DNA from 3 places in the Paenibacillus sp. FSL P4-0113 genome. Region 2 is predicted to be linked to each of the others. Evidence: predicted binding sites of a transcription regulator. Region 2 holds the regulator's gene; each other region holds the start of a gene.
The links. The regulator LexA, encoded in region 2, represses DNA repair genes until DNA is damaged. The targets are predictions, from matches to a motif close to CGAACATATGTTCG.
Positions count from the first base shown of each region.

Region 1 (6,136 bases), 940 kb from region 2:
CATTATCACCTGCTTCAGGAAATTATGAGCATGCCAAGTACTAAAGTGATTGAGCATCCTGATGTATTTGTACGTGAGTCGGGATACAGCTTTGACGATTTCAATATCATTATTGAACTTCGCAATAATCCGGCTGAGGAAATTATTTATGATACCTTTACAGCCAGTTATACAGAAGATCTTTAAATAAGCGTAATTACACAAGGAGATGATGACATGTCAGAACTGGGTCAGCAATTAAAGGAGGCCCGGCTGCAAAAAGGATTGAGCCTTGACGATGTTCAGGAAATGACGAAGATACGCAAACGTTATCTGGAAGCCATTGAGACGGGCGATTACAAAGTGCTGCCGGGAAGCTTTTATGTCAGAGCTTTTATTAAAACATATGCTGAAACGGTCGGGTTGAATCCTGATGAGATTCTGGAAGGGCATCAAAGCAATGTGCCTGAACCTGAACCGGAAGCAGTCATGGAGCCTGTTACACAGAAACGCTCCAGCCGTCCCGCCACGATTGGTAATCTTAAATGGTTGCCTACAGCGTTAATGTGGCTTTTTCTAGTTCTCATTGTTGGGGTTATTTATGCTTATTGGGTGAGCAACAACCATTCAACTCCAAAAACAGCAGAAAACACAACACCGATTACTACACCAAGTACAACACCAAGTACAACACCGAGTACAACACCGAGTACAACACCAAACACGTCTACTCCTGATACCACTACGACACAGCCGAACAATGGTCAAACGACGGCTCCAAATGGTGCTGGTGGGCAGACTCCTGGTGCGGGGCAAACCGGGCAAACTCAGCCAAATGGTACGGGGAATACGGATGCTACTACTCCAAATACTGGACAACAGCCGGATACGACTACTCCACAACAAGGTGTAACTGTGGCACAGGACGGCAAGCAAGGCAAGACGACGATTTTTAAAGTTTCCAGTGCAACGGGAGCCACAGCCAAGGTTGATATTAAAGCTACGGGTGAAAGCTGGCTTGAAGTGTACAAGGGAGAAAATTCCCGTGGAGAAAAGCTGAGTTATGGTATGACTAAAAGTGGAGATGCCATGTCTTTCGATATTGGTCCAGAAGGTTTATATATCAAATCAGGGCGGTCTTCTGCCACAGATATTTCCGTAGCAGGTCAACCGATAACAGATAATAAATCGACTACTCGTGTACTGATACAGCAAGGAGAAGCCTCTTCGACCGGAACGAGTGCAGGGGTGACGGGTTTACCTGCAGATTCTACGACAGGTAGCAGTACGGATTCAGCACAAAGTGGTACAGATTCTACAACTACTAATGGTGAATAAACGCCTTGGTGCGAGGAAATACTAATGACTGTAATTCCTGGAAAGGCAGTCATTTCATTTTCCGCAAAGTGAGGTGTATACGTTATGACCGTCAGCTGGATTGTGACTGGGCTCGGTATAATTGTCAGTTTACTGGGCTATTATCTGACACCGAATGCATGGGGCTATGGCATACTGGGCTTTGGTCTTGCTCACATTGTGCTTGGACTTTTGGATATGTTCCGAACTCCAACACGAAGCCATAATTAGATATTTTGACCGTAAATGAAATAAAGGCGTTTTTGTCAGGAAAACTGGCAAGAACGCCTTTTTAGTCAACCGATTATTGGATTTTTGTAAATGACTAGCCTATAATTAGATATTGAACTTTGTTGTGGAAAGGAAAGTGAAACGATGGCTTCAGAAAATTCATTTGATATCGTCTCCAAAATGGATATGCAGGAGTTAACAAATGCGGTTCATCAGACGGAGCGTGAAATTGAAACACGATTTGATTTCAAGGATAGCAAAAGTAGCCTCAAGCTTGAGAAAGAAGCTCTTACGATTGCATCGGAAGACGAATACAAGCTGAATGCGGTGATTGATATTTTGCAGTCTAAAATGGCTAAACGAGGTCTGTCCCTCAAAAATGTGGAGTATGGCAAATTGGAACCCGCTTCTCTAGGTTCAGTGCGTCAGCGTCTTTCGCTGAAGCAGGGAATTGATCAGGATAATGCCAAGAAAATTAACATTCTTATTCGGGACTCCAAGCTAAAAGTTAAAAGTCAGATTCAAGGTGATCAAATCCGGGTGACCGGGAAAAACAGGGATGATTTACAGGCGATCATTCAATTGCTACGTAAAGCTGATTTGCCATTGGAGCTTCAATTTACAAACATGAAATAAAGACGTTTTCCCTCATATATTTTGCAGGAAAAACGTTGCTTGATGTGCGGCAGGTTATTTTGACATGCGTTTTGCGCCATATTATACTTGTAACGAAAATGCAGACAATTCAGGTGTATAGCGCTCGCCGAAAGCGATTTACATAGGGTTGAATTTAATCCGAAAACTGCCATTTGTAATCAAGTACGATAATCAGGGGAGAGTGTGTTGTGAATTTACCCAACAGAATTACAATAACGCGGATTTGCCTTATCCCGGTGATGATGCTGGCTTTGCTGGTGGACTTTGATTTTTATCCGCCACCGATTGAGATCGGAGCTTTCAAGCTGCCGTATAATCAGCTGATTGCGGCTATCATTTTCCTTGTAGCAGCCAGCACGGACGGTCTTGACGGGTATTTGGCACGTAAAAATAATATGGTCACCAATTTGGGCAAGCTGTTGGACCCCCTTGCTGATAAGCTTTTGGTAACCGCCATTTTGGTTTCCTTGGTAGAAATGGGGAAAATTGATTCGTGGATTGTTGTTGTGATTGTTAGCCGTGAGTTTGCGGTTACGGGGCTGCGTCAGATTGCCTTGCTGGATGGGTCTGTGGTTGCTGCAAGCAATTGGGGCAAATTAAAGACGATCATTCAGATTGTTGCTATAGTAGCGCTGCTCATTAATAATTTCCCGTTTGTTTTTCTTGGTATACCGTTTGATTTAATAGCGATATGGGCAGCGGTGTTGATCACCATTTATTCGGGTATTGATTATTTCGTGAAAAATATCCATTTGCTGAGCTCCTCCAAGGTTTAACAGTATAAATTTTATGGAAACAGCAATAGGGACTAAACTTATTGCTGTTTCTTTATATAATTCCCATCATATTCGCAGTACAGGAGGAAGAATTGATGAAAGCTGAAATAATTGCGGTAGGAACAGAGTTATTGCTCGGACAAATAGTGAATACAAATGCTCAATATTTGTCACAAGAGTTGGCTACAATTGGAATCGATGTATATTTTCAGACTGTGGTTGGCGATAACATAGATCGGCTTCAGGAAGCCATAAGAATTGCTCAGAAGCGTGCGGATATTATTTTATTTTCTGGCGGTCTGGGACCGACCCAGGATGATTTGACGAAAGATGCGATAGCGTCTGTATTGGGGCGAAAATTGCACATAGATCGTCTTGCAATGGACAAGCTAGATCAATTTTTTCGTAACCGTGGGGTAGAAATGACCGAAAATAACCGCCGGCAGGCGCTTTCTATTGAAGGTGCTACTCCGCTTGAAAATGAGACAGGGCTAGCTGTGGGCGACGCAATTGCACAGGATGGTAAATTTTATGTAGTTTTGCCTGGACCTCCTAAGGAACTCAAACCGATGTTTGCAAACCAGGCCAAACCTTGGTTGCTTCAGCAGGCATTGAGCGGTGAGGAAATGCCAATTTATTCAAAAATGCTAAAATTTGCAGGGATTGGTGAGTCAGCTCTTGAAACCCGTTTGTTAGATCTGATCCAATCCCAGACAGACCCCACGATTGCTCCTTATGCCAAGGAAGGGGAAGTCACGATCCGTATATCCACCAAGGCGGCCAGCGAAAGTGAAGCATTGATTAAGCTGACGGCTACGGAAGTAGAAATTCAGCAGCGTCTTTCGGAATTTATGTATGCAAGCGAAGATGTTACGCTGGAGAAGGTTATCGTAGATCTAATGGCCAATCGCGGACTCACTGTGAGTGCGGCAGAAAGCTGTACAGGTGGACTGCTGATGGAACACCTCACTTCTATACCTGGCAGTGCTACTATGTTTCAAGGTGGCATCGTGTGCTATTCCAATGAAATGAAGATGAAATTACTCAACGTGCCTTGTGATTATTTAGAGGGGGATCAAGCGCCAGGTGCAGTGAGTAAGGAAGTGGCCCTTGTGCTTGCAGAGCAGGCGAGAATGATCATGGACAGCGATTTTGGACTTTCAGTTACTGGTGTAGCCGGACCTGGGTATTCCGAACGTAAGCCAGTCGGTCTAGTGTATATTGGCATTGCTGAACGCGACAAGGAAACGGAAGTACATGAACTGAGACTGAGTGGTAACCGCGAAACAATCCGACTGCGATCAGTCAAAGCGATTCTGTACAGATTGTGGCGCAGGCTGGTAGAGAACGAGAAACTCTCTTAATCATCTATGTACAGTGTGGGTCGTAGAGTTGTTTTAGATAGATATTCATGATATAATCACCTTATCGGAAGAACCGTTGCAAAGCCTTTTGCCAGCGGTTCTTTTTTTGTTTTAAGAGACAGGTGTAATTACAGAAGAGAGCTGTGTGAATAAAAAAACGAATGTATGTTCGAAAAAATGCTTGGCAAGCGTGTCAAAACAAGGTATTATTAAAGTACAAACAATGAAGGATGTGAGTTTATTGTCAGATCGTCGTGCTGCGCTGGATATGGCGCTCCGTCAAATAGAAAAGCAATTTGGTAAAGGTTCCATTATGAAGTTGGGTGAGTCTACCCACATGCAAGTGGAAACGATCCCCAGTGGTTCGATTGCTTTGGATATTGCGTTAGGAACGGGCGGCTTTCCAAGAGGCCGGGTTATTGAAATATACGGACCGGAATCATCCGGTAAAACGACAGTAGCTCTTCACGCTATCGCAGAGGTGCAAAAAACAGGCGGACAAGCCGCCTTTATCGACGCCGAGCATGCGCTTGATCCGTCGTATGCAAGCAAGCTGGGTGTCAATATTGATGAGTTGTTACTATCGCAACCAGATACAGGAGAGCAGGCGCTTGAGATTGCCGAAGCCCTTGTACGTAGTGGAGCAGTAGACATTGTAGTTGTTGACTCCGTAGCGGCACTTGTGCCGAAGGCAGAGATTGAAGGCGAAATGGGAGATTCCCATGTCGGTCTTCAAGCACGTCTGATGTCGCAGGCATTGCGTAAGCTGTCTGGAGCCATTAACAAATCGAAAACTATTGCTATTTTTATTAACCAGCTACGTGAAAAAGTAGGTGTTATGTTCGGTAACCCTGAAACAACACCAGGTGGACGTGCCTTGAAGTTTTACTCTACGGTACGTTTGGATGTTCGTCGTATTGAAAGTTTGAAAATGGGTAACGACATTGTGGGTAACCGCACACGTATTAAAGTCGTGAAGAATAAAGTTGCCCCTCCATTCCGTCAGGCTGAAGTGGACATTATGTACGGTGAGGGCATTTCCAAAGAAGGTAGCTTGATCGATATCGGTACGGAGCATGACATTGTCGACAAGAGTGGAGCTTGGTATTCCTACGAAGGTGAGCGCCTTGGTCAGGGACGTGAGAATGCGAAGCAATTTTTGAAGGAAAATCCGAACATTGCTAGTACGATCGAGCAAAAAATTCGGGTGGCAAGCAATTTGATTACGACGGTTGCTCCGCCTACAGAAGAAGAGTTGGCACAGCAAGCCAAGGAAGAACAGGAATTGTTGGAGCTTGAATAAAGCTTGGTGAATCCTGATTTGTGAACTGGAGCCAGGGTTATGGCACAATCCGGTTGAATAGCATGATTCTGATGCCCTGCACAGTTGTGCAGGGCATTTTTGCATCAATTAAAGCTGCTTTGTCAGCGGAATCTAACTTTTGCGTAGCAGTTGTCCAAAGACTGCTTTCGTGAATTTCAAAGTGAGGGAAACATATTGCAGTTGGACGATGAAGATGAATATTCTGCGGAAGCAAATAAGCAACAAGAGATTTCTCTTTTTCCGGATCATGAGGAATTGATGATTACTAGGGTAGAGCAGGGACAGGGACGCAAACGTGGACGCTATATCATTCATTTTGGCCCGTATTCATTGTCTGTATTAGAAGATGTAATGATCAAGTACAATATGTTCAAAGGAACGTCATTCGTCAAAAAAGAACTGGAAGATATTGTTCTGGCAGATGAAAAGCAACAGGCCTATGTACTCGC
Region 1 covers NZ_JBBPAZ010000001.1:29,188-35,323, forward strand. Annotated here, with positions in the region: gene MKX46_RS00135 (DUF3388 domain-containing protein) at 1-186, shown strand, start outside; gene MKX46_RS00140 (RodZ domain-containing protein) at 217-1,317, shown strand; gene MKX46_RS00145 (hypothetical protein) at 1,402-1,566, shown strand; gene MKX46_RS00150 (YajQ family cyclic di-GMP-binding protein) at 1,711-2,202, shown strand; gene pgsA (CDP-diacylglycerol--glycerol-3-phosphate 3-phosphatidyltransferase) at 2,412-2,999, shown strand; gene MKX46_RS00160 (competence/damage-inducible protein A) at 3,095-4,363, shown strand; gene recA (recombinase RecA) at 4,605-5,666, shown strand; gene MKX46_RS00170 (regulatory protein RecX) at 5,862-6,136, shown strand, end outside.
Region 1: recA (recombinase RecA) is a predicted target of LexA. The motif match lies at 4,522-4,535, and genes of this name have one in related genera.

Region 2 (6,136 bases):
TTACGGCGAATGTTACCTAAATAAATTTCCCGAAGATTGGCACGTTCTGTGGTTTCCTCTTCTGTTAATCCCTCGGATTTTGCTTTGCGCGCTAATTCATTAATGCGCTGTACCAAGCTGTCTATATCCAAATTGTGTCCCCTCCATAAAAGCAAAGATATAATACACTTTGACATGTAGAAAAGAGCTTGTCAAGGCTCCCGCATTACGCTCCCTGACAAGCTCTAATAGTCTATTGATCATAAGTCAGGAAGCTTGAGTACCTGACCTGCCTGCACTCCCCGATCCTCTAAACCGTTAATCCGCACAATTCCTTCTATATATACCCGTGTATCCATTCGTTCCGGTTTATGATTCGAGGCAATCTGCCACAACGTATCCCCAGGTTGTACTGTCAGTTTAGTCACTTCTTCCTTGGAAGCTGAAGGAGCCGCGAAAACCGTAAGTACACCTGCTCCTGCAATCCAAGCAACAATCACTATAATAAGAAGCTTAAGTAAAAGAGTATGGGTAATAATCTGCATAAAACGCGCCCTACCCTCTTTTCGGGTCTCCTGTAAATTTTCTATATTCATTGGAAAAATACTTTGATAGGTGCTATATTTCATCATGGTTGTGTCCTCCAAACGTTTGTTCTTATGTTTTCACAATATAACACGAACGTTTGTTTTGTTCAATAGAAAAGAGAACAAAAGTTCGCAATTTTTTTAGGGATTATTTAGAACTTATGTTTGTACGAACGGAGGTTCTATGCTATAATTTTCCCAAACGTTACTAAATGGGGTTGATACGGTATGTCTAAGATTTCGAGCCGCCAGCAGGCCATTCTTGAATTTATCCGCAATGAAGTGCGTCTAAAGGGATACCCCCCTTCTGTACGCGAAATAGGCGAGGCTGTCGGATTGGCCTCCAGTTCTACGGTTCACGGTCATTTGGATCGTTTAGAGAAAAAAGGACTCATTCGCCGCGATCCTACAAAACCACGGGCTATTGAGTTACTCGGTCAAGACGAATCGGATAACAGCAACTTGATTAATTACTCCATTAGTCGTGTCCCCGTCGTCGGCAAAGTAACCGCTGGTCTTCCTATTACGGCGACAGAAAATATTGAAGATTACTTTCCTCTTCCCCAACACTTTGTTGGTGAGGATAAAATATTCATGTTATCTGTTGTAGGCGAAAGCATGATTGAGGCTGGGATTGCTAACGGAGACTATGTAATCGTACGTCAGCAGCAGACCGCTGATAATGGCGATATTGTTGTAGCTATGACAGATGAAGACGAAGCTACAGTTAAAACCTTCTACAAAGAAAAAGATCATATCCGGCTTCAACCTGAAAATCCAGCCTTTGAACCGCTTCGTCTGACACACGTCAGTATTTTGGGCAAAGTTGTAGGACTCTTCCGGGACTTCCACTGATTTCTCGTTCTTCCTTCCCCGTTATTCTATCCCCTAATACAAAACCGGCTGCCTAGGGCAAGCCGGTTTTGTATTGTTATTATGCTTATTATGTATCTCACAACTATTCTTTCCTTTTAGCAACCTATTCCTATTGTATCTACTATAAAATCAGCCTCATCGTCTCAAAAATCCCCCACTGATCTTGAACAGCTATACTGTTGTGGGCAAAACTAATAGATCTTTCTTTCTTTTAGCTAAATATGGTATATTAATTACTCATAGCTCTGTAGGAGGAATTAAATGAAAAAAATAATAATTTCAGCGTTTGTTATGATATTTATCGTCGTAAGCTGTGCAGTTCCAACAATGGATCATTTGTATGCAGAAGAGAAATCACACATAACAACCTACGATCGTATTCAGTACTTACAAATACTCATCCATTTCAGGTATTTAGAAAAGCAACTTGAAGCTGTAATTTCCGAAAGAAATAATTACCCAGAGGCCAGCCAAGAATATAAACAGCTCTCAGAACAACTGAATCATATTTTTGCCCAAGAGGCGTACTACGAAAAAAAACTTAACACCCTTAATAGTAAATAATTTTCATACAAACTGCATATTATCTTTATTCTACACATTAGACTCATGCCGACCTGCCTGTAAAATCTCCTGCAACGTAAAGTTGAAAAGGCGAAGACAGGTTCGCATGAGTTTTTTTGTTAACCTTTAGGGATATAGGTACTAGCTTCTTTTTGCTTCTAATAGATTTATGCTGATACATTACTATCACAATTGACATATATATATAGCAGAACTAAGCAAAGGAGATATGCAGATGATCAGAAATAGAGTTAAAACGTATAAGCATCGCATCGGGAAAAACAGATATCTGGTCGTTAAAGTCTTTCAAGCCGCAGCTGCTAAAACAGGAAGCGGAAATGCACTAGCAACCAATGCCTTGAATATCAAAATTTCCAAGCGTAAGCATAAACGCCACTAAGATTCAACCGCACCTTCATTTCTTGAAGGGAGGTGATATTATGAGCAGAAGACATTGCAGACGTGATTTAAGAAGAAGAAGATTGAACATCCGTTCCAATCAAAGAGCCACTGCGCGTGCAAGAGGTAACGCACTGGCTGTTAATTTGTTTAGCGTAAACGATAGACAACGCAGACGTTAATAATCGTTTTCATGCAAAAAGCGGGAGAAATTCTTCCTGCTTTTTTGTGTTAAGCAGCACACCTAACTACTGCTATGAATCGTTTAAGCAAGCGGACGAGATCGTAAATATCACACATAGTTGAACAGTCGCTACTATTTTACTCTTTTATAAATCTAACAGACAGGAAAAAGTGGTTCTCTTTTAGAATAATGTGCATAGAGAAATTAAACCAGAAGGAGACAAGCCATGATAATTAAAATGTCACTTTCAAATATGGGGGATTTTAAAAAGTCAAATGAGAATAACAGCTTTATTGTGTCAGGAAAAATTATACCTAAATACGAGAACAACATTTGGTCATATATAGAAGAAAGTTTTCCCGAACCATATTTTAAACAGTATGAGGATGATGACGTCGATATCAGTTATATTAATGAACAAGGAAAATCTATTTTTTTATATTATGATGAGGACGACTGTGTTGGGAAAATTAAACTTTGTACTAATTGGAATGGCTATGCTCTAATTGAGGATATTGCCGTCGCTAAAGACTGGAGACACAAGGGAATCGGAGCAGCCTTATTGAGTAAAGCAACCGAGTGGGCTAAGCAGAATAATCTTGTTGGCCTTATGCTTGAAACACAGGATGTGAATATTTTAGCTTGTCAATTCTATGCTAAAAATAACTTTGTAATCGGCGGAGTTGATACTATGCTATATTCTAATTTTTCCACAGCCCATGAGAAAGCGATTTTTTGGTATTATAAGTTTAAGTATTCAAATTAGCCTATCCTTCTGTAATAAGGCCGAATTTAAAAACAATACTATCTTGTACGCACACTTTGCATTGCTACTTTTCCCGTATCTAGTAAAATCAAACTGATCAGCACACAAAACTCTGCCGACCAATGAAGGTTAGCAGAGCTTTTGATTTATTTTTAGAGTATTCACTTACTTCAAACGTGAGGATGAGATCATTTTCAGCATGTAATCCTTTTTTGCTCTTATCAGGAATCTGAAACTGAACGTTTATATACAATAACAGATAAAATCCCGCTAATTATAATGACCACTGAAAAAATCAATAACATATTGCTATATAAATAAGCAGATGGAAAATTAATGATTGGTATAAATTTTTGATGAATAAGACGTATTGACAATAAGCCTCCTACAACTGAAATCCCCGTTCCTTCTGATAAAAAGCTTATAAAATTAAGCAAGCTCATTCCTGCGCCAGCTTCTTCTTGTTTTAAACTACTTGAAACAATAGTGGATATTACTGTTTTAATAAAAGAAAGACCACCGAAAACAAAGACTAGAATAATAGACATCAGCCAAGGTGTCATTTCAATAAAGAAAGCAGCTACCAAAAAACTGACGGCAAGAAATGCAACGCCGACTGCTAGCACATGTAAGGAACCTTTCTTATCAACAAGTGCTCCTCCAAGAAAACCAAAGAAAATAACACTCATCGTTCCAGGAAAAATAATTCCACTGCCAATCATTGCGGTACTTAAGTGGTGAACGTCTTTCATCATATAAGGGACCATAGAAACAAATCCAGCTACGGTACCAAACATAAGCCCGCCACAAAGGATTCCTATCATAAATGCAGTATTTTTCCCCAATGAAGGATCAACAAAAGAATTGGTTACTTGTCTGATATGTTTTAAAAAGATCAAGAAAAATAGAACACTTATCACCAGAAAAGAAATTCTGTAAGAAGTTGTATACAACATAAACAATACAATACCTAGAGATATAAGCACGATTCCTGCAATGTCAAACGAGCCCTTTGAAATGACTTCCTTTTTCAATAATTTTATCAGGAAGGGAACAGTTACAAACGTTAAAACAGGAAGAAGCAGTAAATAAGCCAATGAATATAATGAGCAATCATCCCACCAATAGCCGGTCCTATCCCTTCACCCATTGCTACGATAGACCCGATGAGGCCATATGCCTTTCCCCTGTTTTCTTTTGGGATATAGCGAGCAACTACGACCATCACAAGTGAAGGAAATGCAGCTGCACCAATCCCTTGTATAAATCGCCCCAAGATAAGTGTTGGAAAAAAAGTATGTCCCACAAATCCAATTAATGATCCTATGCAATTCACTATGATTCCAAACAGGAGCAACCTTTTAATACCTAACTGATCAGATAGCTTTCCGTATACAGCTGTTCATATAGAAAAGCTTAGCATAAAGACAGTATTCACCCAATTTGTAATGGCAGGTGTTTTATTGAATTCATCAGCAATATCAGGTAAAGAGATATTAAGAACCATTTCATTTAACACACTTAAAAACGAAAGAACACAAAGCCACATTAAAATTTGGTTATGGCGCAAAACGGACTGTGAATAAGGGGTTTTCACTTTTGACCCTCCAGAAATAATATACATTCAAGACATGAGTGTAGCCTTGCTCCATATCATTGGAGGTTTAATACAGCGCCTATTCCATACGAGAAAATGTAATGATCTTTTGGTCACCATCCCAGCCCCCTATGATTACAATATAGAGCGTATATCGCTCTTGTGGTCCCCTCTTCCAAAACCAGCAGACGCGCCTTTATGTCCATCACACTGCTACCTGTTTTTATCTCCAGTCCTTCATGTTGGACCACGTCATTGCTCAGTAGAATAATTGTACAGTATTGGTAATAGCGTTTTGATATCGGGTAACAAAGCGTTCAGCTTCTTTATTACCTGTCGTTTTCCGTATACTGTACAGATCAGAACAATGAACGATAAAAGCGGATACAACTATTGTGCAACAATAGCGGAATTAGACGGTTGCCAAAGTGACACTGAACTTTTACAGATGTTTATGATGGTGTACGTGAAGCCAAGGAGAAGAATATGGGGGCGATATTCCTGTGCCAGTAGGATAGACAAGAACCTAATTAAGCGTACAATCGCAGCACGTTAGATACATTTAAACTAATCAGGAAATTATCCAAGTAGGAGGGAATAACCATGGCATTTGAAGGTTATAGAGAAGACAAGCGAGGACAATGGTTTGACTGGCCATTCCCCTTATCGGTATCAATACTGTATGTGGATGCGGATGTAGATGAAACAGAAACGAAATGGTACCTCATTATCGAACAAGAAAAACATTTGATCCGAATTAGGGATGAAAAGCAAATTGAACTGCTTCATCACTGCATGTATGGAATTTTGTTAAATGACGAGAATATCAACTGGATTATTGATAAAAATGGCGGTAGATTTACCTATCACGACAGTGTGCAAGATTTCATCAAATTCCAGAAAGAATACCTGGATATATTTTAAAAACCGTGAACAATTAAAAGCTCTGCCGACCAATTAAGGTAACAGAGCTTTTCGATTTATTTAGAGTATTCACTTACTTAAATACACTTTTGGAATCAAGCCGACTTTAGAGCAGTGGAAAAGGCTACGATCCGGCGTGGATCAATCGTTTTCAAGCGGTTTGCCGACCGTTAATAGCAGTTTCACAGTCTTAACTTTCAAACGCTAGGTACTAACTTCTCCATATGTATTAGTTGTGATTTCGTACTGGCAAGGTCATT
Region 2 covers NZ_JBBPAZ010000001.1:966,269-972,404, forward strand. Annotated here, with positions in the region: gene MKX46_RS03620 (DUF896 domain-containing protein) at 1-131, opposite strand, end outside; gene MKX46_RS03625 (LysM peptidoglycan-binding domain-containing protein) at 240-608, opposite strand; gene lexA (transcriptional repressor LexA) at 795-1,421, shown strand; gene MKX46_RS03635 (hypothetical protein) at 1,704-2,006, shown strand; gene MKX46_RS03640 (hypothetical protein) at 2,242-2,406, shown strand; gene MKX46_RS03645 (hypothetical protein) at 2,447-2,587, shown strand; gene MKX46_RS03650 (GNAT family N-acetyltransferase) at 2,816-3,355, shown strand; partial or broken gene tet (Tet(L)/Tet(K)/Tet(45) family tetracycline efflux MFS transporter) at 3,577-4,952, opposite strand; gene MKX46_RS03660 (hypothetical protein) at 5,556-5,876, shown strand.

Region 3 (6,136 bases), 610 kb from region 2:
ACCGCGAACGTTTTGTGACCGGGGGAGACGCTTATCGGTTGGTGTACGGCGAGGCTGATTTTTTGCCTGGACTGATTGTAGACCGTTTTGGTGATGTGTTGGTTGTGCAGCTGTTAACGCTTGGCATGGATCGGCGCAGGGAAGAAATCAGGGATGCGCTCGTTGAAGTATTGGGTCCTGTTGGTATATATGAGCGCAGTGATGTATCCATCCGAGAGCTGGAAGGATTGAAACAAACGAAGGGTCCTTTGTACGGTGATTGCCCGCGTCATGTAGTGGTGACGGAAAATGGCCTGCACATCAAGGTTGATATCGTAGAGGGCCAGAAGACGGGTTATTTCTTTGACCAGCGTGAAAATCGTGCGGCCATAGCACCGTTGATGACAGGTTGGGGAGCACGTAGTGGAATTACGCTACAAGAAGTTGCTACAGACTCAGGGGACGCTGCCACAACGGTCATGAAGCCAGTGAATAAAAGTGGTAAGGTTGTTGAATTCCCATTCTGGGACGGCGCAACCGTATTGGAATGTTTTTCACATACGGGAAGCTTTACGCTCAATGCCTGTAAATATGGTGCTAAAAAAGTAACTTGTCTTGATATTTCTGAGCATGCGATTGAAAGTGCGCGGGACAATGTCAAGCTGAACGGTTTTGAGGAACGCGTCGAGTTTGTCGTCGACGATGCTTTTCAATATTTGCGCAATCAGGTGAAAGGTGTAGAGGAACGCAATGCACGAGCCGGGGGCAAAGGAGATACGTCTAAGCCGCTGACAGCGGGTGGCGGACGCACCTTTGACGTGGTCATTCTTGATCCGCCAGCCTTTGCCAAAACGAAGAACGCTGTCAAAGGGGCTACACGTGGATATAAAGATATCAACCTGCACGGGATGAAGCTCGTTAATGAGGGCGGCTATCTGGTGACAGCGAGTTGCTCGTTCCACATGCGGCCGGAGTTGTTTTTGGACACCATTAAGGAAGCAGCGGCAGATGCCGGCAAAATCCTTCGTCTGGTAGACTGGAGAGCAGCTGGTAAGGACCATCCTCAAATTTTGGGTGTGGAGGAAGGCCATTACTTGAAATTCGCCATCTTTGAGGTGCGCAGCCGGACACAGTTGTAGTTTCATACAAAGTCAAAGTCAATCGCCCTTTTGGTGATTAAATAGGTAAAATAAACTCGTTTTAGGTATAAATCAGTTCTGTAGAGAAGGCGTGCACCAAGCCATTCTGCGGGACTGATTTATTTTTTATAGGGAGAAAGAATTGCTACAACATGGCAAACGTACGTTCTTTTCTCCCTTGTCTGATATGCTATACTGTTTAATAGAATGTTGTTCGTTGGAAAGGAGGCCGCATCATGTCGGTCCGTTTGTTGATTGGCCGCTCTGGGAGTGGTAAAAGTACGTTAATCCGCAATGAAATGACGTCTATGTTACGCGAGGAGCCGCTAGGTAAGCCTATGCTGTTACTTGTACCGGAGCAATCGTCATTTGCTTCTGAGCATGCGTTACTTACAGAAGCCGGAAACGGTATTCAGGGGTCGGTGCGCGCCCAAGTGATGGGATTTCATCGTCTTGCCTATTTAGTTATGCAGGAAACTGGGGGTTCAGCGCTGGTGCCTGTAACGGAAGAAGGCAAGAAGATGCTTTTATATAAAATTATTCGTCGTCGCAAGGATGAACTGAGTTTGTTTAAGGATTCGGGAGACCAGCTCGGCTTTGTGGATCGGTTGAATACATTGTTTACGGAGCTAAAGCAGTATGGAAATGATACTCGGTCTGTACCCGAGCAACTGGAGCGAATGAACGCTGCTGGAGAGTCAACTCCGATTTTGCGCGGCAAGCTCAAAGATATCAGTCTAATCTATGAGGATTTTGAACGAGAGCTGACGCTTAAATATATCGATGGTGAAGATACGCTGCGCATGCTGGCAGAACAGATTGCTGAGTCTTCTCTTGTGCGTGGGGCAGATATTTGGATGGATGGCTACCGTAGGTTTACACCACATGAATATAAGGTTGTGGAGCAGCTTATGCTGCATGCCTCTTCATTGACGGTGGCTCTGACTTGCAACCGCAGCTACGAGAACGGACAGCTTCCGCATGAGCTGGATTTGTTTCATCCTTCGGCGGCTACGTATGTAAAGCTCAAAGGAATGGCAGATGAGCTGATGATAGAGACGCAGACACAATTACTGCGCCCTGATCCGCTACCGAGATTTAAGGAGCATCCAGCGTTGGCGTATTTGGAGGCTAACTTTGAACATCGTACAGGGTTACGGAATCAGGAACAACGGATGCGTCAGCAGCATCTTCGAGAGCAGTGGACAGAAAAGCAACCGGAGGGCATAAAACTGTACACTGCGGCTAATCGCCGTGCAGAGCTGGAAGGGGCTGTGCGCGAAATGCGTCGTCTGGCCCGAGATGAGGGCGCGCGTTATCGGGAGATGGCCCTGTTTGTGCGTCATATTGAAGATTATGAGCCATGGGTGGAACCGATATTCAAACAATATGAGGTTCCAGTATTTCTGGATCAGCGGAGAAGTGTATTGCATCATCCCTTAGTGGAATTGATTCGGGCTTCGCTGGATATCGTGCAGCGACGTTGGCGGTATGAGGATGTATTTCGTGCGGTCAAAACAGATCTTCTCCTACCGCTGGACGGTCGGGTGAACCGCGAGGAGATGGATCGTCTGGAAAACTATGTACTGGCCTGCGGAATACAAGGTAGCCGTTGGACAGATGGTCGCCCGTGGCAGGCTGTGCCCAGCTTGTCACTGGAGCTGGAGGAGCAGGAACGGAACCGTAGGCGGGATGAAACGTTGGATTTGATGGAGCTGTGTCGGGATGTGATCGTGATGCCTTTACGTGCGTTTGAGAAACGTGTGGGCAAGGCACGAACTGCACTTGAGAAGTGTGAAGCGGTATATCTGTTACTGGAGGATGCAGAAATTGGCCACAAGCTGGACGCCTTCATTCATCAGGCAGAGAAAGCAGGAAATCCTGAGCAGGCGAAGGAGCATCGTCAGGTATGGGACGCAGTGCTTGAACTACTGGATCAAATCGTCGAAATGATGGGTGACGAGAGGCTGGATACCTCTTTGTTTGCGGGTGTGCTAGAAACGGGATTGGCTGAATTCCGTATGGGACTTGTTCCGCCAGCTGTGGATCAGGTTCTAGTCGGAAACACGGACCGTACACGTGTGACCGGTATTCAACATGCTTTTGTGCTAGGTATGAACGAAGGTGTGATGCCGGCTGTGTTCCATGAGGACGGTGTGTTGAATGAGCAGGAGCGTACGGCATTAAACGAACGAGGCGTAGAGCTGGCGCCGGATATGACAAGACGTCTGCTGGACGAACGTTTTCTCGCTTATACGTCCCTTACTTCAGCCGGTAAAAGCCTGTGGATGAGCTATGCCGTGACTGATGAAGAAGGCAAGTCATTGTTGCCGTCTGAGTTAGTACGACATGTGCGGCAACTGTTTCCTAGCCTGGATGAACGTCCGCTGGCTGGATACCCTTTGCCTGGGGATGCCTGGACGACGCAATGGGAGTATGCTTCTCATCCGTCCGAGGCTTTGCCGCAGCTCATTGCTCAATTACGGCATTGGCGACGTGGCGGTGACATTTTATCTCCTTGGTGGGAGGTATATAACTGGTATGCCAGCCAGCAAGGGCGTGAGAAGGACAAGCTGCGTCAGCTGTTAACCTCACTTTTTTACGAGAACCATGCCGAAATGCAGAAGGAAACGAGCCGCCGTCTGTACGGCAGCAAGCTGCGTACGAGCGTATCTCGTATGGAACGTTTTGTGGCATGTCCATTTTCGCACTTTGCCTCTCACGGTCTTCGTTTGAAGGAACGTCAAATGTATCGCCTGAAGGCTCCGGATATCGGACAATTATTCCATGCAGCGCTTGGAGAGATGGCGATCAATTTGCGTAAACGCAATGTCAGCTGGGGCAGTCTCAGCACGGAGGAATGCCGCCAAGAGGCGGAAAGTACAGTGGAGCGTTTGGCTCCTCGTCTGCAAGGCGAGATTCTAATGAGCTCCAAGCGGTATGGCTACATTTTGCGCAAATTGAAGGATATCGTGAGCCGTGCTTCGTTGATTTTAGGTGAACATGCGCGAAGAGGTAGTTTTGAGCCGATTGGGCTGGAGTTGGACTTTGGACCGGGTCAGCAGCTTCCACCGTTAAGCTTCCGGTTAGATAACGGCGTTGTGATGGAAATTGTCGGACGAATTGACCGTGTAGATGTGGCAGAGGGAGAAAAGGGGTTACTTTTGCGTGTCATCGATTACAAGTCTAGCCAAAAGGATCTCAAGCTGCATGAAGTGTACTATGGCCTGTCCTTGCAAATGCTCACCTACCTGGATGTGCTGCTGAATGCGGCGGAAGAATGGTTGGGCGAGACTGCCTATCCAGCGGGTACACTGTATTTTCACGTTCACAATCCGATGTTGCAGTCGCCTAACGGTCTTAGTGCAGAACAGGCCCGTCAGGAGATTTTGAAACGTTTTAAGATGAAGGGATTACTGCTCGCGGACCGGGATGTAGTTGGGCAAATGGATACAGCATTGGACAAGGGATATTCCTCTATTTTACCTGTTGCGGTGAAAGCAGATGGCAGTTTTTATAGCAGTGCTTCGGTTGCTTCGCCGGAACAGTGGGACAGCCTGCTAGCTTCGGTGCGTAATAATATTCGGACGATTGGTACACGGATGACAGAGGGTGATGTGGCCATTGAACCTTATCGTATCCAGCAAGAGACGGCTTGTACCTTCTGCTCTTTTAAGCCTGTTTGTCAATTTGACGACAGTCTGGAAGGCAGTGGCTACAATCAATGGGGTAAACCCGGTAAGGATCAGATATGGAATCTGCTGGGTCATACACAGGAAGGGAAAGGAGGAATGGACCAATGATAGGCACGTCAAACACTAAAGGGATGCCGAAGCCGGAAGGCAGTATGTGGAGCGATGACCAGTGGCGTGCCATTTCGGAATCTGGTAACAACATGCTGGTTGCGGCAGCGGCAGGGTCTGGTAAAACAGCGGTGCTTGTAGAGCGTATTATTCGTAAAATTGTCGATCCTCAGCTTGGCTTCAGCGTGGATCGATTGCTGGTGGCAACCTTTACGAAAGCAGCAGCCGCTGAAATGCGTCAACGGATACGTGAAGCGTTGGAACGTGTATTGGAGCAGGAACCGGAAAGTGAACATGTACGCCGTCAGCTGTCGTTGCTGAATCGGGCCTCGATTACGACGCTTCATTCTTTTTGTATGGAGGTCATCCGCAGGCATTATCAGGCCATTCCCCTTGATCCCGGTTTTCGGATTATGAATGAGCATGAGACAGAATTGCTGCGCCAGGAGCTTCTGGAAGAACTGTTTGAGGAGAAATATGAGGCTCATGATGAAGGTAGTACATTTCGCAGACTAGTCGACTGGTTCAGTGGAGAACGCACTGATGATGCTATGTATGTGCTTGTGCAGCGGTTGTATGATTTTTCTCAAAGTCATCCTTGGCCAGAACATTGGCTGCGGGAGACAGCGGCAGCATTTCGTGTGCAGGATGTAGCTGCTTTGGGCGAGACGCCCTGGGTTCGCAGCATTTTGGCGGATGCCGTACTTTCTTTGCGCGGAGCGGCGAGCTTGCTGGAACAGGCGCATGAAACAGCTATGCAGCCCGGCGGTCCTGCACCTTATGCCGTGACACTGCAAGAGGATGCGGCGATGGTGAAGGGATTACTGCAAGAGCTGGAGACACAGCCGTGGGCATCTCTATATGATCATTTTCAGGCAGCTGCCTTCGGTAAGCTCAAGCCAGTCAAAAAAGATCAGACTGAGCCTGCATTGCAGGAACGGGTTAAGACGCTGCGCGAAGCAGCCAAAAAAATGATTACAGATATGAAGGCTTCCCTGTTTGGCAGGAGAGCAGAAGTCTATTGGGAGGAGCTGCACGCCGCGGCTCCGCTGATGGACGAATTGGTAGAAACCGTGATTGTATTCGGGGAACGATTTCAACAGCACAAGCAGTCAAAAGGGTTGGTGGATTTCGGGGATTTGGAACATTATTGTCTGAAAATATTACGACATCCCGATTCTACTCCGTACAAGCTACTACCTTCCGACGCTGCGC
Region 3 covers NZ_JBBPAZ010000001.1:1,577,264-1,583,399, reverse strand. Annotated here, with positions in the region: gene MKX46_RS06515 (class I SAM-dependent rRNA methyltransferase) at 1-1,118, shown strand, start outside; gene addB (helicase-exonuclease AddAB subunit AddB) at 1,355-4,921, shown strand; gene addA (helicase-exonuclease AddAB subunit AddA) at 4,918-6,136, shown strand, end outside.
Region 3: addB (helicase-exonuclease AddAB subunit AddB) is a predicted target of LexA. The motif match lies at 1,275-1,288, and genes of this name have one in related genera.